Regions from separate parts of the Pseudalkalibacillus sp. A8 genome, predicted to be linked through region 1. Evidence: riboswitches for the same ligand, from Rfam matches in the RefSeq annotation. Region 1 holds a riboswitch; each other region holds the start of a gene.
What was found. Region 1 has a riboswitch for S-adenosylmethionine ahead of ACJROX_RS09300 (PLP-dependent aspartate aminotransferase family protein). Riboswitches for the same ligand answer to the same signal wherever they lie in the genome.

Region 1 (4,908 bases):
CAGCCATTCTGGTTTGTCATGCGTTGACGGGGAACCAATATACAGTCGGCACCTCAGATGAACCTGGTTGGTGGCACGGATTGATCAAGGAAGGCGGCTACATCGATACGAGGCGCTATCAAGTCATCACTTTCAATGTACTCGGTGGCTGTAACGGTTCAACTGGTCCGGCATCAGTCAATCCGCAAAGGGGGGAGCCCTATCACAATAATTTCCCCAGCTTGACAGTCCGGGACCTGGTAGAAGCTCAGTTCGTAGCACTGAATATCCTCAATATCAATCATTTAAGGGCAGTTATTGGGGGATCGCTCGGCGGGATGCAGGTCCTCGAATGGGGAGTCATGTATCCTGAATTCATCGATAGTATTTTCCCGATTGCTGTCACGCCTCAGTTTAGTGATTACGCGATTGCATTCAACCATATTTCAAGTCTTGCGATCCAGCAAGATCCTGCCTGGAGCGAAGGAAAGCTTCCGAAACAGGGACTGAGCCTTGCACGGATGATCGGGATGATCACTTACCGCTCAGATGTCCTTTTTGAAGAACGCTTTGAGCGGAACCATATCATATCGGAAGGGCTCCCAACGTACGATATTGAATCATACTTATCCTATCAAGGCCAGAAGCTTACCGAGCGCTTTGACGCCAACAGTTATCTTCGTCTGCTCGAGGTGATGAACAGCCATGATCTGGGACGTGACCGAGGCGGCATAGACCATGCGATCCAGCAACTGCAAGTTCCTGTATTTGCGATCAGTTTTACAAGGGACCTGCTTTACCCGCCTGAAAAATTGCATGAATTCGTGAAAACCATCCAACAATTCGGTGGCACTGCAGAATTTTATGAAGTCGATTCGAAATTCGGTCACGATGGATTCTTGGTAGAGTTCGAAAAATGGGGGTACTTCGTCGAGGAGCAGTTGGCAGAACTGGATGTAGAAGATGCGAGATTAGAAGCTTGAAGGATTAATGATAAATCACAATATATAAAATATAAAAAATGAGGAGTGAATGACATGAGTGAAGAAAAAAAATATCGTTTTGAAACAGTAGGGGTACATGGAGGACTGCAACCTGATCCTGCTACAGGTGCACGAGCGTTGCCGATCTATCAATCAAATGCTTACAAGTTTGATAATACAGAACATGCTGCAGACCTTTTTGGACTTAAGGAAGAAGGGTACATCTATTCACGAATCGGTAATCCGACGGTCAATGTTGTCGAAGAACGGGTGACCGAGCTTGAAGGAGGGCTTGGTGGATTAGCGTTCGCAAGTGGAATGGCTGCTATCTCAGCAGCGATCTTCAACATTGCCGAGACAGGTGATGAAATCGTCTCAGCTTCGACTTTATACGGTGGGACGTATAACTTGTTCTCGACCACACTCCCTAAACATGGGATCACAACTCATTTTGTCGATCCGCAGGACGCAGAAAATTTCCGCCGTGCAATCACCCCGAAAACGAAAGCGATCTTTGCGGAAACGATTGGAAATCCTGGGCTGCATGTGCTTGATATTGAAGCAATCGCGAAAATCGCACATGAAGCCGGTATTCCACTCATCGTCGACAACACGCTTGCTACCCCTTATTTGTTAAGGCCGATCGAGCATGGTGCAGATATCGTCGTCCATTCAGCTACGAAATGGCTTGGTGGTAATGGAACGACCATGGGGGGGGTCATTGTCGATGCAGGGAAGTTCGATTGGAATTCGCCGAAATTCCCTGGATTCACAGAACCGGACCATAGCTACAACGGTATCGTATATGCGGAAGCGCTGCCTGAAGCTGCCTTCATTGTGAAAGCACGTGTCCAGCTTTTACGGGATACAGGAGCATCGTTAAGTCCATTCAATGCTTTTCAGCTTGCGTTAGGATTGGAGACATTGCATGTGCGGGTGAAAGAGCATGTAGCAAACGCTAGGAAGATTGTTGAATACCTCGAGGGACATCCAGGCGTGGATTGGGTGCTCTATCCTGAACAAGAGAGCCATCCATCGAAACAGCTTGCGAATAAATACTTGCCTCAAGGCGCTGGATCAGTCGTCGTTTTCGGAATCAAAGGCGGCCGGGATGCAGGCGCATCAGTGATCAACAATGTTGAATTATGGTCACACCTCGCCAATGTAGGGGACGCTAAGAGCCTGATCATCCACCCGGCAAGCACGACCCACCAGCAGTTGAGACCGGAGGAACTGCCATCTACAGGTGTAACGGAAGATCTTGTCAGATTGTCAGTGGGAATTGAAAATGTAGAGGATCTTATAGAAGATTTAGAGCAAGCGATAGAAGCGGCGACAGGATTGGCGTCCAAGGTTGAACAAGTGAATTGAGTTACATTTAAAAAAGAATAATTGACTTCTTATCCAGAGCGGTGGAGGGGCTGGCCCGATGAAACCCGGCAACCATCAAGTTTTTGATTGAACTTGAAAAGGTGCTAATTCCTGCAGGAGCAATCCTGATAGATAAGAAGAGTGGTCGAAGCCCTCTTCTTCTTATCGAAGAGGGCTTTTTTAAATAGAGAACACAACCAATCAGGGGGACTAACAAATGACAGATACATTCAACACTTACGATATTGAAACCTTATCACTGCACGGCGGGCAGGCGCCTGACCCGACAACCGGATCACGTGCCGTTCCGATCTACCAGACCAGTTCTTATGTATTCCATGACACCGAGCATGCAGAAAGGCTCTTTGCATTAGATGAGCCTGGAAACATCTACTCGAGAATCGGGAATCCGACGGTCGATGTATTCGAAAAGAGGCTCGCGCTCGTGGAAGACGGAGTAGCGGCAGTTGCAACTTCCTCAGGTCAGGCGGCGATCACTCTATCAATCTTGAACTTAGCGAGTGCCGGAGATGAAATCGTAGCTGCTACGAATCTATACGGCGGTACGTATAACTTGTTCTCGACGACATTGCCGAGATACGGAATTACAGTACGTTTCGTAGACCCATCCAACCCGGACAATTTTAAAGAAGCGATCAACGATAAAACCAAAGCTGTGTTTGCTGAAATTATCGGGAATCCGAGTTTGAACGTGCTGGATGTCGAAGCGGTTGCTTCGGTTGCACATGAGACAGGGGTTCCGCTCATCATTGATAACACGTTTGCAACACCGTATGTTTGTAAACCTATAACGCTCGGAGCGGATATCGTCGTCCACTCTGCAACAAAATGGATCGGTGGCCACGGAACATCCATCGGGGGAATCGTCGTAGATGGAGGACGTTTCAACTGGAATTCTCCTAAGTTTCCGGGATTCACTGAACCGGATCCAAGCTATAACGGACTTGTTTATGCCAATGATTTCGGAACACTTGCGTTCAGCACGAAGCTGCGGGTACAGCTCTTACGGGATTTCGGTGCATGCTTGAGTCCTTTCAACGCATTCCTGTTGCTGCAAGGTCTTGAAACGCTGCACCTCCGAGTTGAAAAACATAACCAGAATGCGCAAGAACTTGCAGAATTACTCGAAAAGCATCCTGCAGTGGAATGGGTCTCCTATCCTGGGTTGGAAAGCCATCCATCACATGAACTCGGTAAAAAAGTGTTGAAGAAAGGTTTCGGGGCAGTCGTCAATTTCGGAATCAAAGGCGGAAAAGAGGCTGGAAGCAAGCTGATAAACAATGTTGCATTGTGGTCTCACCTGGCCAACGTTGGAGATGCGAAATCCTTGATCATCCACCCGGCTTCGACCACACATCAACAACTGTCTCGTGAAGAGTTGGAGGCGACCGGGGTAAAAGAGGAACTAGTCCGTTTATCAGTAGGGGTCGAATCTGTCCGTGATCTCATCAATGATCTTGATCAGGCATTGTTCAAAGCGACAGGGCAATCAGCGAATGGTAAAACAGAAATCGTAATCAACGATGAGGGAGTGATTCGCTGGGCACTATCCTCTCCATATGTCCGTGAAGAAATCAACGGGAAAGAGGTCCAACGACAAAAGACACTCGCAATCGTAGGTTTGAGCGGGAAAGAAGCTCGACCAAGCCACCGTCTGGCTCGGAAGATGCAGCGTCTAGGTTATAAGATCATCCCGGTCAACCCACGTGAAAAAGAGATCCTTGGAGAACCATCATACCCAGATCTTAAGAGCATTCCAGGTCCTGTAGATGTCGTCCAGGTTTTCCGGAGCCCAGAAGCAGCGATTGAAATAGCAGCAGAAGCGGCGATCACACAACCGAGAGTTTTCTGGTTGCAAGAGGGGGTCGTTTCTGAAAAAGCTGCACAGATTGCGAAGGATGCAGGACTCCAGGTGGTCCATAATCGTTGCACGTATAAAGAAGCACAGCGGCTCCGTGGAACAATTTCCACATATGCCTGTGATATTTGAGGTTTGAGGCGAGTTACGGAAATCGCGAAACCATTGGGAAGTATCTCGACAAAAAATCACGACAAACATAAAAAAAGAGGTTAGGGGAGCGAGGAAGCAAGACCACGAAACCGCGGAAGCCAGAGTATGTCAAACTATAAAACAGAATTCTCAACCGCTTGGATCTGACAATGCCGAGGCGGTCCATTCATAAATCAAGAGGCTAGGAGAAGTGGATATGGGAAAAAGAGAAATCGATACATTACCACCGTTGAAGGGTGAGTACAATCTTAAAAGCTATGAGAAAGTGAAGGATTCTTTTTCATGGGAAAAAGTGATTGCAGGTTTGCCGTTCAGTACTGATGGGAAGCTTAACGCAGCCTATGAAGTCATCGATCGTCATGTGGAGGACGGATACGGGGAAAAGATGGCGTTACATTATGTAAATGGACCTGAAGAACGGACACTCACTTTCCGACAGGTGAAAAATAAAACCGATCAGTATGCTGCTGTTTTAAAAGAAAACGGTGTCCATAAGGGTGATAGGGTTTTCGTCTTCTTACCGAAAACGCCTGAGTGCTATAT
Region 2 (4,908 bases), 2.9 Mb from region 1:
CAGATAAAGCATAAAGCGAAATTTGCGACTCTCCTGCGGGAAAAGCGAGCCAGGCAAGACCCTGCATCGATTTAAGGATCTTCGAGTATAATAATGAACTTCGACTAAATACCACCACGTCCCTATGGTGAACGTCGAAGCCAGCATAAGGAAAGCTTCTAAGAATTCTCATCGCAGACACGAAAATGATTTCATTTTTGTGTTGAGATCCATGTGCAAGTGAGGAGGCTTGCGGTTCGCCAGCGGAAAGGGAGTGAATTTCGCGAAAAGCAACAAGTGAAAATAACAGAGCTTTTGAAAAAGGAAAAAAAACGTCGAACGAAAAAACCGATGGTAAGAGCCTAAAAGTTTGACCTATATTGACCTATTGAGTAAGATGAAGTAAAGCCATAAAGATACTTATGGAAAGAGGAGGATTTCTGAAATGAACTTGATCCCAACAGTTATTGAACAGACGAACCGCGGGGAACGTGCCTATGATATTTACTCCCGCCTTCTAAAAGATCGTATCATCATGTTAGGAAGCGCGATCGATGACAATGTTGCAAACTCGATTGTAGCGCAATTATTATTCTTAGCTGCTGAAGATCCTGACAAAGACATTTCGCTTTATATCAACAGTCCTGGAGGATCCATCACTTCAGGTATGGCGATTTATGATACGATGCAATTCATCAAGCCGAAAGTCAGCACAATCTGTATCGGTATGGCAGCATCAATGGGGGCATTCTTACTTACAGCTGGAGAACCTGGAAAGCGTTTCGCACTTCCGAACAGTGAAGTGATGATCCACCAACCACTAGGCGGAACACAAGGTCAAGCGGCTGACATTGAAATCCATGCTCGTCGAATCATCGAAATGCGTGAAAAACTAAACAAAATCATCGCAGAACGTTCAGGGCAACCACTAGAAGTTGTTGAACGTGACACAGATCGAGATAAGTTCATGAGTGCTCTTGCAGCGAAAGAATACGGTCTGATTGACGAGGTCATCGAAAAACCGGTAACCCAAGATAGTAAATAATCGTTCAAGAGACTGGCTCCGATTAAATCGGGGTCAGTTTTTTGTTGCCAAATGCTAGTGATCATAAACACACATTCTAATGGTTTTACCGAAGCTTTGCCTGGCAATACGGACAATACTTCGGTAACCGATTGAAGGTCAAGCCAGGCGGCTTGAATGCTTTTCTGCACACTTGGCAATTTGAACGGTAAGATTGATTGGTGCGCCCAATCCTGATCCGCAAATAGAAAAACAGGGCGAGGATCAGAAAAAAACCGATCCATACAAGGTTGAGCATCTTGGATCTCTCCCCTCTTCTCTATTAATCCTGTACCTCGGTTCAATGTATATTTTAAGAATACCAGAAATAGTAATGAGGGAGGACAAAATTTCGGGGTGATCACTTGAAAGAACTCGATGGTCGACTTAATGTTGAAGATCTGGAAACATGTAACTTACCATTTTGTGGACAAACGACAGAGGAGGCACCTCACTTTAATGCTGAAGCTTACAACAACGTTGAAAAGAAAATCATCGATGTATCACTTAAAACATATAAAGGGAAATGGGTCATCCTCTTTTTCTATGGAAGTGATTTTACTTTCGTTTGACCGACTGAATTAGCGGCGGTCGCTGCTATTTTATCCTAAGCTGCGTTCATTGAATGCAGAAGTGTTGGCAATCAGCACAGACAGTGTACACGCACATAAAGTATTCACCGAAACCTCTCCTTCGGCTTCAAAAGTCAATTTTCCGTTGGTCAGCGATCGGAACCAGGTGATCACCCGTGCCTATCGTGTACTGGATGAAAAGAAAGGAGCGGCGCTTCGGGCTACTGTGATTATCGATCCTGACGGAGTGATCGTTTCCAAACTGGTCAATCCTCTTGAGGTTGGGCGGAACATTTTTGAAATTTTAAGATTGCTTCAGGGAATCCAGCATGGACGGAAAACAGGCGAAGGCGTCCCAGCCAACTGGTTACCCGGCCAACCAGGCATAAAGAGGAATTCGATTATGATCGGGAAAATCTGACATCGCCTTCTAGATAATCAAAAAGCGAATTATGAAGATGATTTCGGTATTTCCTTGGCCGGAGTCTTTTTGCTGATATTTCCGAAATTCACTCCTGAACAGTGATCTGAAAGAAAAGTGGAAGCGACCCGATTAGTCACTGGAAAGCTGACGAGGAGGCTCGAACTAAACAAAGTTCGGTTGTGCGTTGGTAAGCACTTCAACCTAAAATAATGGCATCCTTTTCAAAGATGTACATGAATTTTTAGTGGAAATCTATTCTGTTGATATGTACAAAACTGTCACGACCCCTTTCTTTGTTTTTCTATGTGCTCTCCAGCCGCCTTAGTTGGAAAACATAATTTTTAAAAAACAGTGTTTGACTCTTTTTGACGGCCATGCTAGTATTCTTTTATTAATCCAATTTATAAATCTCTTATTCAGAGTGGTGGAGGGACTGGCCCTATGAAACCCGGCAACCGACCAAACGATGGAGCTTGGTGCCAATTCCAGCAAAGCGAATGCTTTGAGAAATGAGAGAGGTCTTTCAAATCGAAACCTCTCCTCCGAGAGGTTTTTTTGTGATTGACAGTCAAATATCGACGTTCCACAGGTGCTGGACCTCTATGCAGTTCCAGCTTAAAAGGGAAGTCCGGTGAGATTCCGGCACGGTCCCGCCACTGTATTTGGGAGCAGCCTGCAAGCATGTCACTATCTCAGTATGGGAAGGCGCAGGTTTGTGAAGAGCATAAGTCAGGAGACCTGCCTATGGAACCCTACACTACGACCTACGAGGAATAGGCAGGTGTTGGCATCTTACGGGATTCGTCTGTCTTCTTCGACAGCTTTTTCCCTATGCCGCTCCGCCGTCTCTCTTCTAGGAAAGAGGGATTTTTTTATTGGATTGAAAAAAGAAACATGGAGGAATGGCAATGCAAAAAGCAAAAAGTTCAACCATCGGTTACCCGAGAATCGGTGAAAAACGTGAATGGAAGAAAGCACTTGAACAGTTTTGGAAAGGAAAGCGGACCGAAAAGGGATTGCTTGAGGAAATGGAACAGCTTCGCTTGCAGGACTTAAAGAAGCAAAAGGATCTTGGCGTCGACTGGATCCCAACCGGGGACTTCAGCTATTATGATCATGTGCTTGATACAGCAGTCATGTTCGGATTCATCCCGCAGCGTTTCCAGTCATCAGGGGAAGAATCGCTGCTTCAAACGTATTTTGATATCGCCCGCGGGAACAAGGTAGCAGTCGCGTCCGAAATGACCAAATGGTTCAATACCAATTACCACTATATCGTCCCTGAAATTGAAAACGATGCAAAACCTTACCTGACAGAAAATCGCCCGCTTTCCTATTTCCTTGAAGCGAAAGAAAAGCTAGGCATTATTAGTAAGCCAGTTCTTCTCGGCCCGATCACCTTTTTAAAACTTGCGAAAGGGTATGAAAAGGAAACGTTTGGAAATCTTCTGGAAGCACTTGTTCCTCTATACATACAAGTGCTGCAGGAACTGAAAAAGGAAGGCGCAGAATGGGTCCAGATCGATGAACCGATTTTATGCACGGGCCTGGACAAAGAAGAGCTTGCCTATTTTAAAGAAGTCTATGGTAACATTCGACTGGAACTTCCTGAATTGAAAGTCCTTCTGCAAACGTATTTTGAATCGATCAATCACTATGAAGAAGTCCTGTCTCTCCCTGTCGACGGCATCGGAATCGATTTCATCCATGATGATGGAGAAAACCTTGCCGCTCTGAAAAAACATGGCTTCCCTGCTGACAAAACCCTTGCCGCAGGTCTCATCGATGGCCGGAACGTATGGCGCAGTGATTTGGAGAAAACATGGCAGCAAATTGAAGTGATACGTAAGCATGTCAATGATGAACAATTGGTCATCCAGCCATCCTGCAGCCTGCTGCACGTACCGGTTACGACCGATTCAGAAGAACGATTAGATGATGAACTGAAGCACGCTTTGGCCTTTGCTGACCAGAAATTACAGGAGACCGTCCTTTTGACCAAAGGTGTAAACGATGGAAAAGACAGTATCGCTGCTGAGGTAGAGAAGCAGATGAGCCGTCTTGATCAGTTTTGGAATTCAACGGAACGCAACAACCCGGACGTTCAGGAGGAAGTGGAAAAATGGAAAGGAAAAGAGCCAGCCCGTGCCCTCCCTTTCATCGAACGCCAGGCTTTGCAGCAGGACGTTTTCCAGCTACCTTTACTGCCTACCACAACCATCGGAAGCCTTCCGCAAACGACGGAAATCAGGCAGGCACGCTCCCGTTTCCGTAAAGGGAAATGGTCAACAGAAGCTTACGAAACCTTCGTTAAAGAAAAAACATCCGAATGGATTGATCTCCAAGAAGAAATTGGACTCGATGTTCTCGTTCATGGAGAATTCGAACGGAACGATATGGTCGAATACTTTGGTGAAAAGCTCAAAGGATTCGCCTTTACAGATTATGCGTGGGTTCAATCTTACGGTTCCCGTTGTGTGAAGCCGCCGATCATTTTTGGTGATGTAGCTTTACCAGAGCCGATGACCGTCAAGGAAATCATCTATGCCCAGTCACTCACGAAGAAACCGGTCAAAGGAATGCTTACAGGACCGATCACGATTCTGAACTGGTCCTTCGTCAGAGATGACATAAAACCGTCCGAGGTCACAAAACAAATCGCCCTGGCATTGCAAAAAGAAATCAAGTATTTGGAAGACAACGGCATCGGCATGATTCAGGTTGATGAACCTGCACTCCGCGAAGGCTTGCCGCTGAAAAAAGACAAACAGCAAGCGTATCTTAATGAAGCTATCTATGCGTTCAGAATCGCTACTTCATCGGTGAAAAATGAAACACAAATCCATACTCATATGTGTTACTCCGAATTC
Region 3 (4,908 bases), 220 kb from region 1:
GAATATGGACCTAAAATGAAAAATGAGCACTTATCCTTGTTCATGGAAAGCGCCCGATTGCTTAATAAGAAAAACTCCTATTTAAAGGGTTTCACTTTGTTTTAAATCCACAATAGGGACAATTAGAAATCACGAATCCCTATACCATGTAAATGTAAAGCAAACGATATTAATTTTTAATTGCCTTGGGCTCCTGGATCACCTTATTAGTTGGATATACACAAAATCACTAATGCAACTAAAAAGAATCCCAAATGCTTTTCACTTGGGACTCTTTTTTCTCTAAGCATGGCTCTACCACAGTTAATACACTCGGAGCATTTATGGTTGAACTGGTTTGTCAACTTAAGCGAGCCTTTCAAAAAAATTAGAATTAATTATAAAGTAATTTCCTATGATTTATTTCAGCTAAAAATTGGATAGCCAAATATGATATTCAGAATAAAATGTATGGGGTCAGGTACTAACATTTGAGCACTGTCGGTCTAGCACATAAAAAATGTATTATTTGTACATGAATGGTGCCTGTCACCAATTTAATTTACGCTTCTACAACATTTTGCTGCTGGTAGACTTCGTTTTCGAATTCTCCTGTGGCTCTGCTTGTTAGGATACCAGATGTCATTGCTCCACTGACGTTTACAGCAGTACGGCCCATGTCGATAAGAGGTTCAACTGAGATTAACAGCCCAACAATCGCAATTGGAAGATTCATGACGGATAGTACGATGAGAGCTGCAAAGGTTGCTCCTCCCCCGACACCTGCGACACCAAATGAACTGATTGCCACTACCAAAATTAGAGAAATAATAAATGATGGACTTGTAGGGTCAACACCGGCGGCTGGAGCTACCATAACGGCTAACATTGCCGGATAAACACCAGCACATCCATTTTGACCAATTGAAAGTCCAAAGGAACCAGCAAAGTTTGCAATCCCTTCCGAAACACCAAAATCCTTTGTTTGTGTCTTAATTGTCATCGGCAGTGTTCCAGCACTTGTACGTGATGTAAAGGCAAATGTTAAAGTTGGCAGCCCTTTTTTTACATAATTTACAGGGTTTAGTTTTGCAAATGACAACAACAGTAAATGCACAATAAACACCAAAATTAATGCCACATAAGAAGCCACAACAAACTTGCCTAATTTCATGAATGCGTCATAATCACTTGTAGCAGCAACTTTTGTAATAATTGCCAGGATACCATATGGTGTTAGACGGAGAATTAACGTTACAACTCTCATGATAACAGCGTATAAACTATCGATAATTTTCGCAAAAAATTCAGCAGGCTCAGGATCTTTTCGTTTTACTCCAAGGTAGCCAATCCCGACAAATACAGCAAAAAATACAACTGCAATTGTAGAGGTTGCACGAGCACCTGTTAAATCTAGAAATGGATTGCTTGGAATTAACTCAAGGATTTGTTGAGGAATCGTCATATTTTCTACAGTCACAGCACGTTCCTGTAATTGCTCATTTCGAGCGTTCTCTGCATCACCAGCAGTTAACTCTATGCCATCAAGTCCAAATCCTAACGCGGAACCAATTCCAATTGCTGCCGAAATAGCAGTCGTTCCAAGCAGTATTCCAATGACAAGGAAACTAATTTTCCCGATATTTTTAGTCAATCTTAATTTCGTAAACGCTCCGACAATTGAAATGAATACCAGCGGCATTACAACCATTTGTAATAGTTTTACATAACCACTGCCAACAATGCTAAACCAATCAATTGTTCCGACTGTAACTTCATGCCCAGTTCCATAGATTGCATGAATTATATAACCGAAAATAATACCTAAACCTAAGCCTGTGAATACGCGTTTTGAAAAAGATACATGCTTCTTTTGCATTAAGAACAAACCAAACATAAGCAATAATAATACCGCGACGTTTACGAAGATAAGAAATGTGTTCATCTTTTTCCCCCTTTTCGTTTATTAATCTATTTTACGAAATTTTAATACGTGTATTCCTATAATTTAAGTAGGAATTAGAATATTTTTTACTATTCTTACTTTTTCGATTATTTTAAATACATATTATGCTCCGAGTAATATCCCTAAGAAAAACCGGAGGCCGCTGAATAGGAAGTATTTTACTTATTGCGATGTTCTGTGGTTACAATGTGAAATTTTTATTAAGACATAAATTTTATCTCTTTTAGGTCATTAATATGTTCACATGCTGGAGTAATTCTTGTAATAATTTTATCTTTAAAAATATGTTTCAGCTCACTTTTCTTTTGTTTAGCTAATGTTAATTGGTTTTTATCAGAGAAGAAAATCAATGATTGATTTCCTTCTTTAGATGTTGGGTCATGTAAGTCAAAAAACAATTCTAATAATTCATTATAAGATACCTTCCAGGGATTAATCCATATTTCTACTATATCTAGATTTTTCCCTCTTAGATGTCCTATTCGAACATTTTCAATACCACGAAAACCTGTAATAAAAGCTTTTTGACTAAAAAACCCGCTTGCACCAAACACTGCTCTTTCCATTTAATCTCGCTCCTTTGAGCGATAAGCCTCTTTCCATTTAAAAAACCTCTCTTTGTTTAAAGAGAGGTTCGTATTATTACATACTTTCCTCTCATCTTTCAAAGGTTGACACCTTTGTAGGAATTAGCACCGTTCAAGACAATATTTTGACTTGATGGTTGCCGGGTTTCATAGGGCCTATCCCTCCACCACTCTGGATAAGAAGTTATCGCTATTTATTTTTATTTAAATATTTTATTGTTACTGATATTATCATTCAGTTATCTAAAATTCAAGTAATATCATGAAAATAAATAAATTGAATTTACATATCAATCTCCTTCAACGATTCTTACACCACAATCTTGCCCAATTCAAAAAGACACACTTAAAGAATTGCGCCCTTTTCTTTAATAAACAATTAGGTTGACTGCAAACCGACACCCCTTCATTATCTAAGCCAATGCTCTCCTGCTTTTTTTTTGCGAGTGTTAATCGTCTGACGCGTGCTGCAAAATCGCTGGTATGACAACGTCCCAGACCGCCCGAGGAAGCTCGTGACCGGTGTCTTCTAAGGTGAGCAACTGGGTATCAGGGATCTCCTTCTCTAAGGCAAGTGCATTTCCATAGGGAAAGAAGGGATCCTCGGTACCATGAATCACAAGAGTTGGAGCACCCACCTCTCCGAGTCGTTCCCTCCAACGATCGCCCTTGTCAATAAGAGGTGGGTTTTTCATACTCGACGCAATGTTTGTGCTGCGATCGAAGATGCGCCCTGCAAGGTCATATTTAGTCGTTTTGTCAAAAAAATGTGAATTGGAAAGTGCATATTGAAAATCGACAATGTAATCGATCACTTCTGCCCGATTTGACCAGTCTGGCTCCGGCGCTTCTCTAATGTGTGCCATGAACTCCTCCGAATGTTCTGGAAGGTCGAGATCAGTAGGACCATGAGCGTTGGGTCTTGTTGAAATTAGAGTTAATGATGTAACCCGATCAGGATAATCAAGTGCCACCAGTTGGCCAATCCATCCGCCTACTCCGAAACCTACGAGATGGGCGTCGGCCAGTCGGAAGATGTCGAACAGGCCGACGACGTCCGCAGCCAGATCGCGGAGGCTATACTGCGTGTCCCCCGGCTCGTAGGTGACAGATCGGCCGAAGTCGCGGGTGTCATAGCGAATAACGAATCGGGAGCCTGCTGCGAGGCGCTCGCAGAACACGTCCTCCCACCAGTGCATTGAGCAGGCCAACGGCGCGCCGCTGATAAGGATGATTGCAGGGTCCTTGGGATTACCGAAAGTCTCAACGCAGAGGTCAACCCCGTTAGCTCGGACTATCCTTTCGTTATTATATGGCATATATAATTTTTCCTCCTTTGTATGTTTGTCGGATTACTCCCTTTGGTATTGTTTTAATCTTTTCTATCTAGATAAACCCTTTTCATTAGATTATTCACATACACTTTCTCAATATTTCTTTTCGATTACTATTTTTGAGAACACGGTATGGTACGGGGATATAAGATGAATATTTAGTAAATTGAGCAATTCCTGTTATTCAGTAACACGTCAAATAATATTGACTTCTAACTCCCTTTCTGAAATACCTACCTTTATTCAACAAAATGGCCCTATTCATAAAAAAGGGTGCAGTTCATATTACAGAAAAGCGTCCGTTACTTGAATAAGAATTAAATTTATAAGTCGTTATTTTCAATCAAGATTTGATTGTGAATATGGTGTTCCATATGCTCAAGATAATCTTGTATAAGCCACTCTAGTGTTTTACGTTGATTATTTCCTATATCACATAGGTTGGATAACTTTTCGTTAGGAATATTCTTAACAATATTAACAATTTGCTTATTTAATGTCTGAAAAAGGTTTACTATTTCATGAAGTGGTCTATTTTGATAATTCTGAACCATTACCCATTGGTCTTGATTATACGATTGAATAACATACACTGGTTCTTCATATTGAATTTTTATAAATCTTTCAATATTATTTATGGCAGAGTCACATAGATGTCCTTAAATCTCTTTTTTAGACCATTTATTTGGTAATGGTCGATTAGAAATATCTTTTTCAGACATAGAGTTGTACTCTTCTGGTAATCTTTTTATCCAATGATTGATTCCCTCAACTACTTTTTGCATATTTCTCCCCCCCTAAATTTCTTTATAAAACCAAAATTCGACTCCCATCCTTAAAATCCTTTTATTAATAAATCCCCCTAAACGAATCTGTCCTGTTCAAAAAGCTCATAATCTGGCTTTTTTCATGAAGAAAGACGCTTTCCTTATTCAGAAAAGCGCCCTTATGGAATAACATTCTTTTATTATTGACTTGAAAAGAGTGGTTAAAATATTGAATACAAATAATTGTTTGTTTATTCTGAATTGGCATTGCATCA
Region 4 (4,908 bases), 610 kb from region 1:
AGAAAAATATCCTGTTAAGGAATGATCCAAACGCTTAACTTCTCAAAACCTCTCACTAATTTTATCGTTTACCGACAGAAGACTCCCACCTCAAGGAATGTGAAGGGCGTATCCCAATGAGTAGGTGGGAGATGAATGTCGGTTGGGGTTAGGCAAAGTGGACCTCGTTGTGTTAGAATAAGAACATACATTCCCTTTAAGCGAGATGATCAGCCATGTTAATCAAAAAAGCGTATAAGTTTCGGATCTATCCAAACAAAGAACAGGAAATCTTAATCGCTAAAACCATTGGTTGTTCTCGTTTTGTGTTTAATCATTTTTTAGCTCAATGGAACGATACCTACCGTGAAACAGGCAAAGGGTTATCGTATAACACTTGCTCTTCTCAATTAACACAACTTAAGAAAAAATTGGTTTGGTTAAAAGAAGTTGACAGCATTGCTATACAATCCTCTCTTAAAAATCTTGCTGATTCGTATACTCGATTCTTCAAGAAACAAAACAAAGCACCACGATTTAAGTCTAAAAAGAATAATGTACAATCCTACACAACAAAGCACACGAACGGCAATATTGCGATTGTAGGCAACAAAATCAAGTTGCCTAAACTTGGCTTAGTCAGGTTTGCCAAAAGTCGTGAGGTTGAAGGTCGTATCCTGAATGTCACGGTTCGACGTCATCCAACCGGAAAATATTTTGTATCCATCCTTGTTGAAACAGAGGTTGAAGCGTTACCTAAAACCGGTTCAGCTTTAGGGATCGATGTTGGCCTCAAGGACTTTGCGATTTTGTCTGATGGAACAATACATAAGAATCACAACTATTTTTGCAAACTTGAAAAGAAATTAGCCAAAGCACAACGTACGCTTTCAAGGCGTAAAAAGGGTTCTTCCAACTGGCATAAGCAACGGATAAAGGTTGCACGACTGCATGAGAAAATCACCAATGCAAGAATGGATGACTTGCATAAAATCTCGACCGGTATTGTCAAAAACCACGACATCATCGGTATAGAAGATTTACAAGTAAGGAATCTATTGAAAAACCACCATTTAGCCAAATCTATCAGTGAGGTTAGTTGGTCGAAATTCCGTATGATGCTTGAATACAAAGCGAAGTGGTATGGCAAACAAGTGGTCATTGTCGCAAAAAATTTTCCCTCTAGTCAACTATGTTCAAAGTGCGGATACAAAAACAAAGATGTTAAAAATCTCGGATTGCGTAAATGGGATTGCCCTTCTTGCGGCGAACATCACGATCGAGACATGAACGCAAGTATCAATATTCGTAATGAAGCATTACGATTAAACCGCAGGAACTGCGGGGATAGCCTAGTTAAGAACCGGTGGTTGCACTGGTGCTCTTAGGAATCTCCCACTTCAAACAGACCGTAAGGTCGTTAAGTGGCGAGAGGTTCAATTAAATAAAATAATAGTTAGGGAATTGACATGCACGAATTTCCGTGTAATAATCCGTGTTATAAATCTATTTAACTGGAATTCAATCGTATGACTCTTATCAAGAGAGGTGGAGGGACGAGCCCGAAGAAGCCCGGCAACCGGCTTTTAACTGTAGTTAAAAACACGGTGCTAATTCTCGCAGCTTTAGAGCTGACAGATGAGAGGATGGAGACCGCAATCAATCGACCTCTTCCTCTTGTGGGAAGAGGTTTTTTATATGGGTTAATAGAATGATAACCTTTAAAATTTGTTAAATACTTGAAAGGGTGAACGTCATGAGTGAAAAAATCATTGCTACCTACCTGCTGCATGACAAAAAAGAAGATCTTGAGAAAAAAGCGGAATCGATCGCACTCGGATTGACAGTCGGATCATGGACGAACCTGCCAGCTTTGGAGCAAAAGCAGTTGAGCATACATAAAGGGAGAGTGATTGACGTCACCTACCTTCCTGAAGACGAAAAAGCGGATCACTTTTTTGGAGGAAAACGGACGAAGGGAATCATCAAGATTGCCTACCCTTCCGCTAACTTCAGTAACGACATCCCGGCCATTTTGACGACAATCTTCGGTAAACTTTCATTGGATGGGGAAATCAAGCTGCTCGATATTGAGTTATCGGATCTGTTGCTTTCTCAGTATCCTGGTCCGCAATTTGGAATCTCTGGTATCCGAGAGAAACTCGACGTTTATGACCGGCCATTGCTGATGAGCATTTTCAAAGGCGTGATCGGTAAGGAGCAGCAGGACCTCGACAATCAGATGCGGCTTCAAGCCCTGGGCGGTGTCGACATCGTCAAGGATGATGAGATCCTCTTCGACAACGAAAAGACGCCATTCGAATCAAGGATCAAGTCCGGACTGCAGGTTTTAAAGGAAGTGTATGAGGAAACGGGCCACCGGACTTTGTATGCTGCCAATTTGACTGGCCGGACCTTCGATTTGAAGGAAAAAGCGAAGCGGGCAGTGGAACTTGGAGCCAACTCCCTGTTGTTAAATGTATTTGCCTATGGGTTAGACACCCTGCAGGCTTTGGCGGAAGACCCTGAAATCAATGTACCGATCATGGCGCACCCAGCGTTCAGCGGAGCGATCACACCTTCCCCATTTTACGGTGTCTCGAATAAAGTCCTGCTCGGAAAGCTTTTACGACTGGCTGGTGCAGACTATGTTCTGTTCCCGTCACCGTATGGAAGTGTAGCGCTGGATAAGGGGGAAACGCAAGAAATTGCTGAAGCGTTGACAGTTGATGAAGGTCCATTGAAAAGAGCTTTCCCTGTTCCATCTGCCGGCATCCACCCGGGACTGACGCCACTGCTCATCAATGACTTCGGTGAGGATAGCATCATCAACGCTGGTGGCGGAATCCACGGTCATCCGGACGGAGCAGACGCTGGCGGCAGAGCATTCCGCGATGCAATTGATGGTGTATTGGACGGCCGGTCATTGGAACAAGTGGCTGAAGTAAGTGATCCACTGAAAAAAGCGCTTGATCTATGGGGTCCTGCGAAGGTGAAATCAAAATCATGAGCAGACAACCGATCATCTTTTGTGACTTCGATGGTACGATTACTATGAGCGACAATATCATTACTATTATGAAAAAGTTTGCGCCACCAGAATGGGAAGAATTGAAGGATTTGATTTTATCCCAGCGGATTTCTATCCGTGAAGGTGTCGGAAAGATGTTTTCGCTCCTTCCGAAAGATTTGAAGGATGATATTAAAGAATATGCAATCCGTCAGGCTGAATTCCGTCCAGGTTTTGAAGAATTCGTAGCCTTTACGAAAGAACAGAACATCAAACTGCTTGTGGTTAGCGGAGGCATTGATTTTTTCGTCTATCGATTGCTTGTGCCTTTTGACATTGAGCGCCATGATATTTACTGCAACGGCAGTGATTTCACCGGCGAAAGGATCAGAATCACCTGGCCACATCCGTGTGATCGTTATTGCGACAATGACTGTGGCTGCTGCAAACCTTCGATTTTAAGAAACTATGATCCTAAACAATACGACAGGATCGTGATTGGTGATTCGATCACAGACTTACAGGCAGCAAAAATAGCAGACAAGGTGATCTCAAGAGGTTTTTTAACCGAGAAATGCCGTGAATTGGACCTGGATTACAGAGCATTCGAAACCTTCTACGATGTCATCGGAATTCTGAAACAAAGACAGGAGGAGCTGGTATGAGTAAGTTGAAGAAGTACTGGAATGAGCTTGCCGATGTAAAAGATGAACTTGCTTCTCGTGATTGGTTTCCCGGTACAAGCGGAAACCTTTCGATCAAAGTCCAGTCAGACCCACTCAATTTCCTTGTGACAGCAAGCGGGAAAGATAAACGGAAACGGACGTCAGAAGATTTTGTCCTTGTGGATGAAAACTGTGTACCGGTTGAGGAAACAGTGTTACGTCCTTCAGCAGAAACGCTTATCCATAAGGAAATCTATGAGCGGACGGATGCAGCCTGCTGCCTCCATGTCCACACCGTCGACAACAACGTCATTTCAGAGCTTTACGGCGATGAAAAGTGTGTCGTGTTTCAAGGACAGGAGCTGATCAAAGCCTTCGGGCTATGGGAACAGGATGCAAAAATCACAGTACCGATCGTGGAAAACCATGCGGATATTCCAACATTGACAAAGGAAATGGCGGCAAATCTAAGGGAAGATGTTTATGGGATTCTGATCCGAAACCACGGGATAACCGTCTGGGGCAAAAACGCGTTTGAGGCAAAGAAATACTTGGAGGCTTTTGAGTTTCTATTTTCCTATCATCTGAAAATCAGATCATATAAAAGCTTAAGTCTTTCATAATTTTTTAAGGAGGAGATTGAAAATGGCAGTCATTAAAATCAGAAACACGAACGAAGCGATTGAAGGAGACAAGGCAGTCGGCGAATTTCTACAGAATCAAGGGGTACTTTACGAAAAATGGGATACGAGCAAGCTCCCAGACGAATTGAAAGAAAACTGTAGGATCAATGATGAACAGAAGCAGCAAACACTCGAAGTATTCGATGAGGAGATCCGCTCACTCGCACAACGGAATGGATATGTAAGCTGGGATGTCGTTGCACTCTCTGAAGAAACACCGGACCTAGAAGCATTGTTGAAAAAATTCGAGCAAGTCCACGTGCATACAGAAGATGAAGTCCGTGCAATTACAGCAGGTCACGGTATTTTCATCATCAAGGGTCAAGACGACCTCGGCTATTTTGATGTCGAATTGGAAGCCGGCGATGTCATTTCCGTACCGGTCGAGACGCCGCATTTCTTCACTTTGATGGATGATCGCCAAGTAGTAGCTGTCCGCCTGTTCATCGATCCATCCGGCTGGGTAGCGCATCCTTACAAAGATCCTGAATTCGAAGAACAGAAAGCGTAATGAATTGATAATAGAACTTGGTAATCCTGTCCATTTTGAGGTAGGAAAACGGAAATCCAG

Region 2: linked by a shared signal. The riboswitch ahead of metE (5-methyltetrahydropteroyltriglutamate--homocysteine S-methyltransferase) and the one ahead of ACJROX_RS09300 (PLP-dependent aspartate aminotransferase family protein) in region 1 are both predicted to bind S-adenosylmethionine.
Region 3: linked by a shared signal. The riboswitch ahead of ACJROX_RS08190 (peptide-methionine (S)-S-oxide reductase) and the one ahead of ACJROX_RS09300 (PLP-dependent aspartate aminotransferase family protein) in region 1 are both predicted to bind S-adenosylmethionine.
Region 4: linked by a shared signal. The riboswitch ahead of ACJROX_RS06215 (2,3-diketo-5-methylthiopentyl-1-phosphate enolase) and the one ahead of ACJROX_RS09300 (PLP-dependent aspartate aminotransferase family protein) in region 1 are both predicted to bind S-adenosylmethionine.

Annotation. Positions count from the first base shown of each region.
Region 1 covers NZ_CP174509.1:1,792,744-1,797,651, forward strand. The annotation lists gene ACJROX_RS09290 (homoserine O-acetyltransferase) at 1-962, shown strand, start outside; gene ACJROX_RS09295 (O-acetylhomoserine aminocarboxypropyltransferase/cysteine synthase family protein) at 1,017-2,333, shown strand; SAM riboswitch class I at 2,360-2,472, shown strand; gene ACJROX_RS09300 (PLP-dependent aspartate aminotransferase family protein) at 2,551-4,344, shown strand; gene acsA (acetate--CoA ligase) at 4,562-4,908, shown strand, end outside.
Region 2 covers NZ_CP174509.1:4,696,418-4,701,325, forward strand. The annotation lists gene clpP (ATP-dependent Clp endopeptidase proteolytic subunit ClpP) at 425-1,024, shown strand; partial or broken gene ACJROX_RS24000 (peroxiredoxin) at 1,444-2,035, shown strand; SAM riboswitch class I at 2,448-2,554, shown strand; cobalamin riboswitch at 2,609-2,799, shown strand; gene metE (5-methyltetrahydropteroyltriglutamate--homocysteine S-methyltransferase) at 2,947-4,908, shown strand, end outside.
Region 3 covers NZ_CP174509.1:1,575,678-1,580,585, reverse strand. The annotation lists gene ACJROX_RS08195 (L-cystine transporter) at 542-1,924, opposite strand; gene ACJROX_RS08190 (peptide-methionine (S)-S-oxide reductase) at 2,146-2,511, opposite strand; SAM riboswitch class I at 2,600-2,715, opposite strand; gene ACJROX_RS08185 (alpha/beta fold hydrolase) at 2,982-3,851, opposite strand; gene ACJROX_RS08180 (hypothetical protein) at 4,190-4,459, opposite strand; gene ACJROX_RS08175 (hypothetical protein) at 4,526-4,651, opposite strand.
Region 4 covers NZ_CP174509.1:1,187,401-1,192,308, reverse strand. The annotation lists gene tnpB (IS200/IS605 family element RNA-guided endonuclease TnpB) at 216-1,367, shown strand; SAM riboswitch class I at 1,513-1,624, shown strand; gene ACJROX_RS06215 (2,3-diketo-5-methylthiopentyl-1-phosphate enolase) at 1,736-2,989, shown strand; gene ACJROX_RS06210 (2-hydroxy-3-keto-5-methylthiopentenyl-1-phosphate phosphatase) at 2,986-3,654, shown strand; gene ACJROX_RS06205 (methylthioribulose 1-phosphate dehydratase) at 3,651-4,277, shown strand; gene ACJROX_RS06200 (acireductone dioxygenase) at 4,300-4,848, shown strand.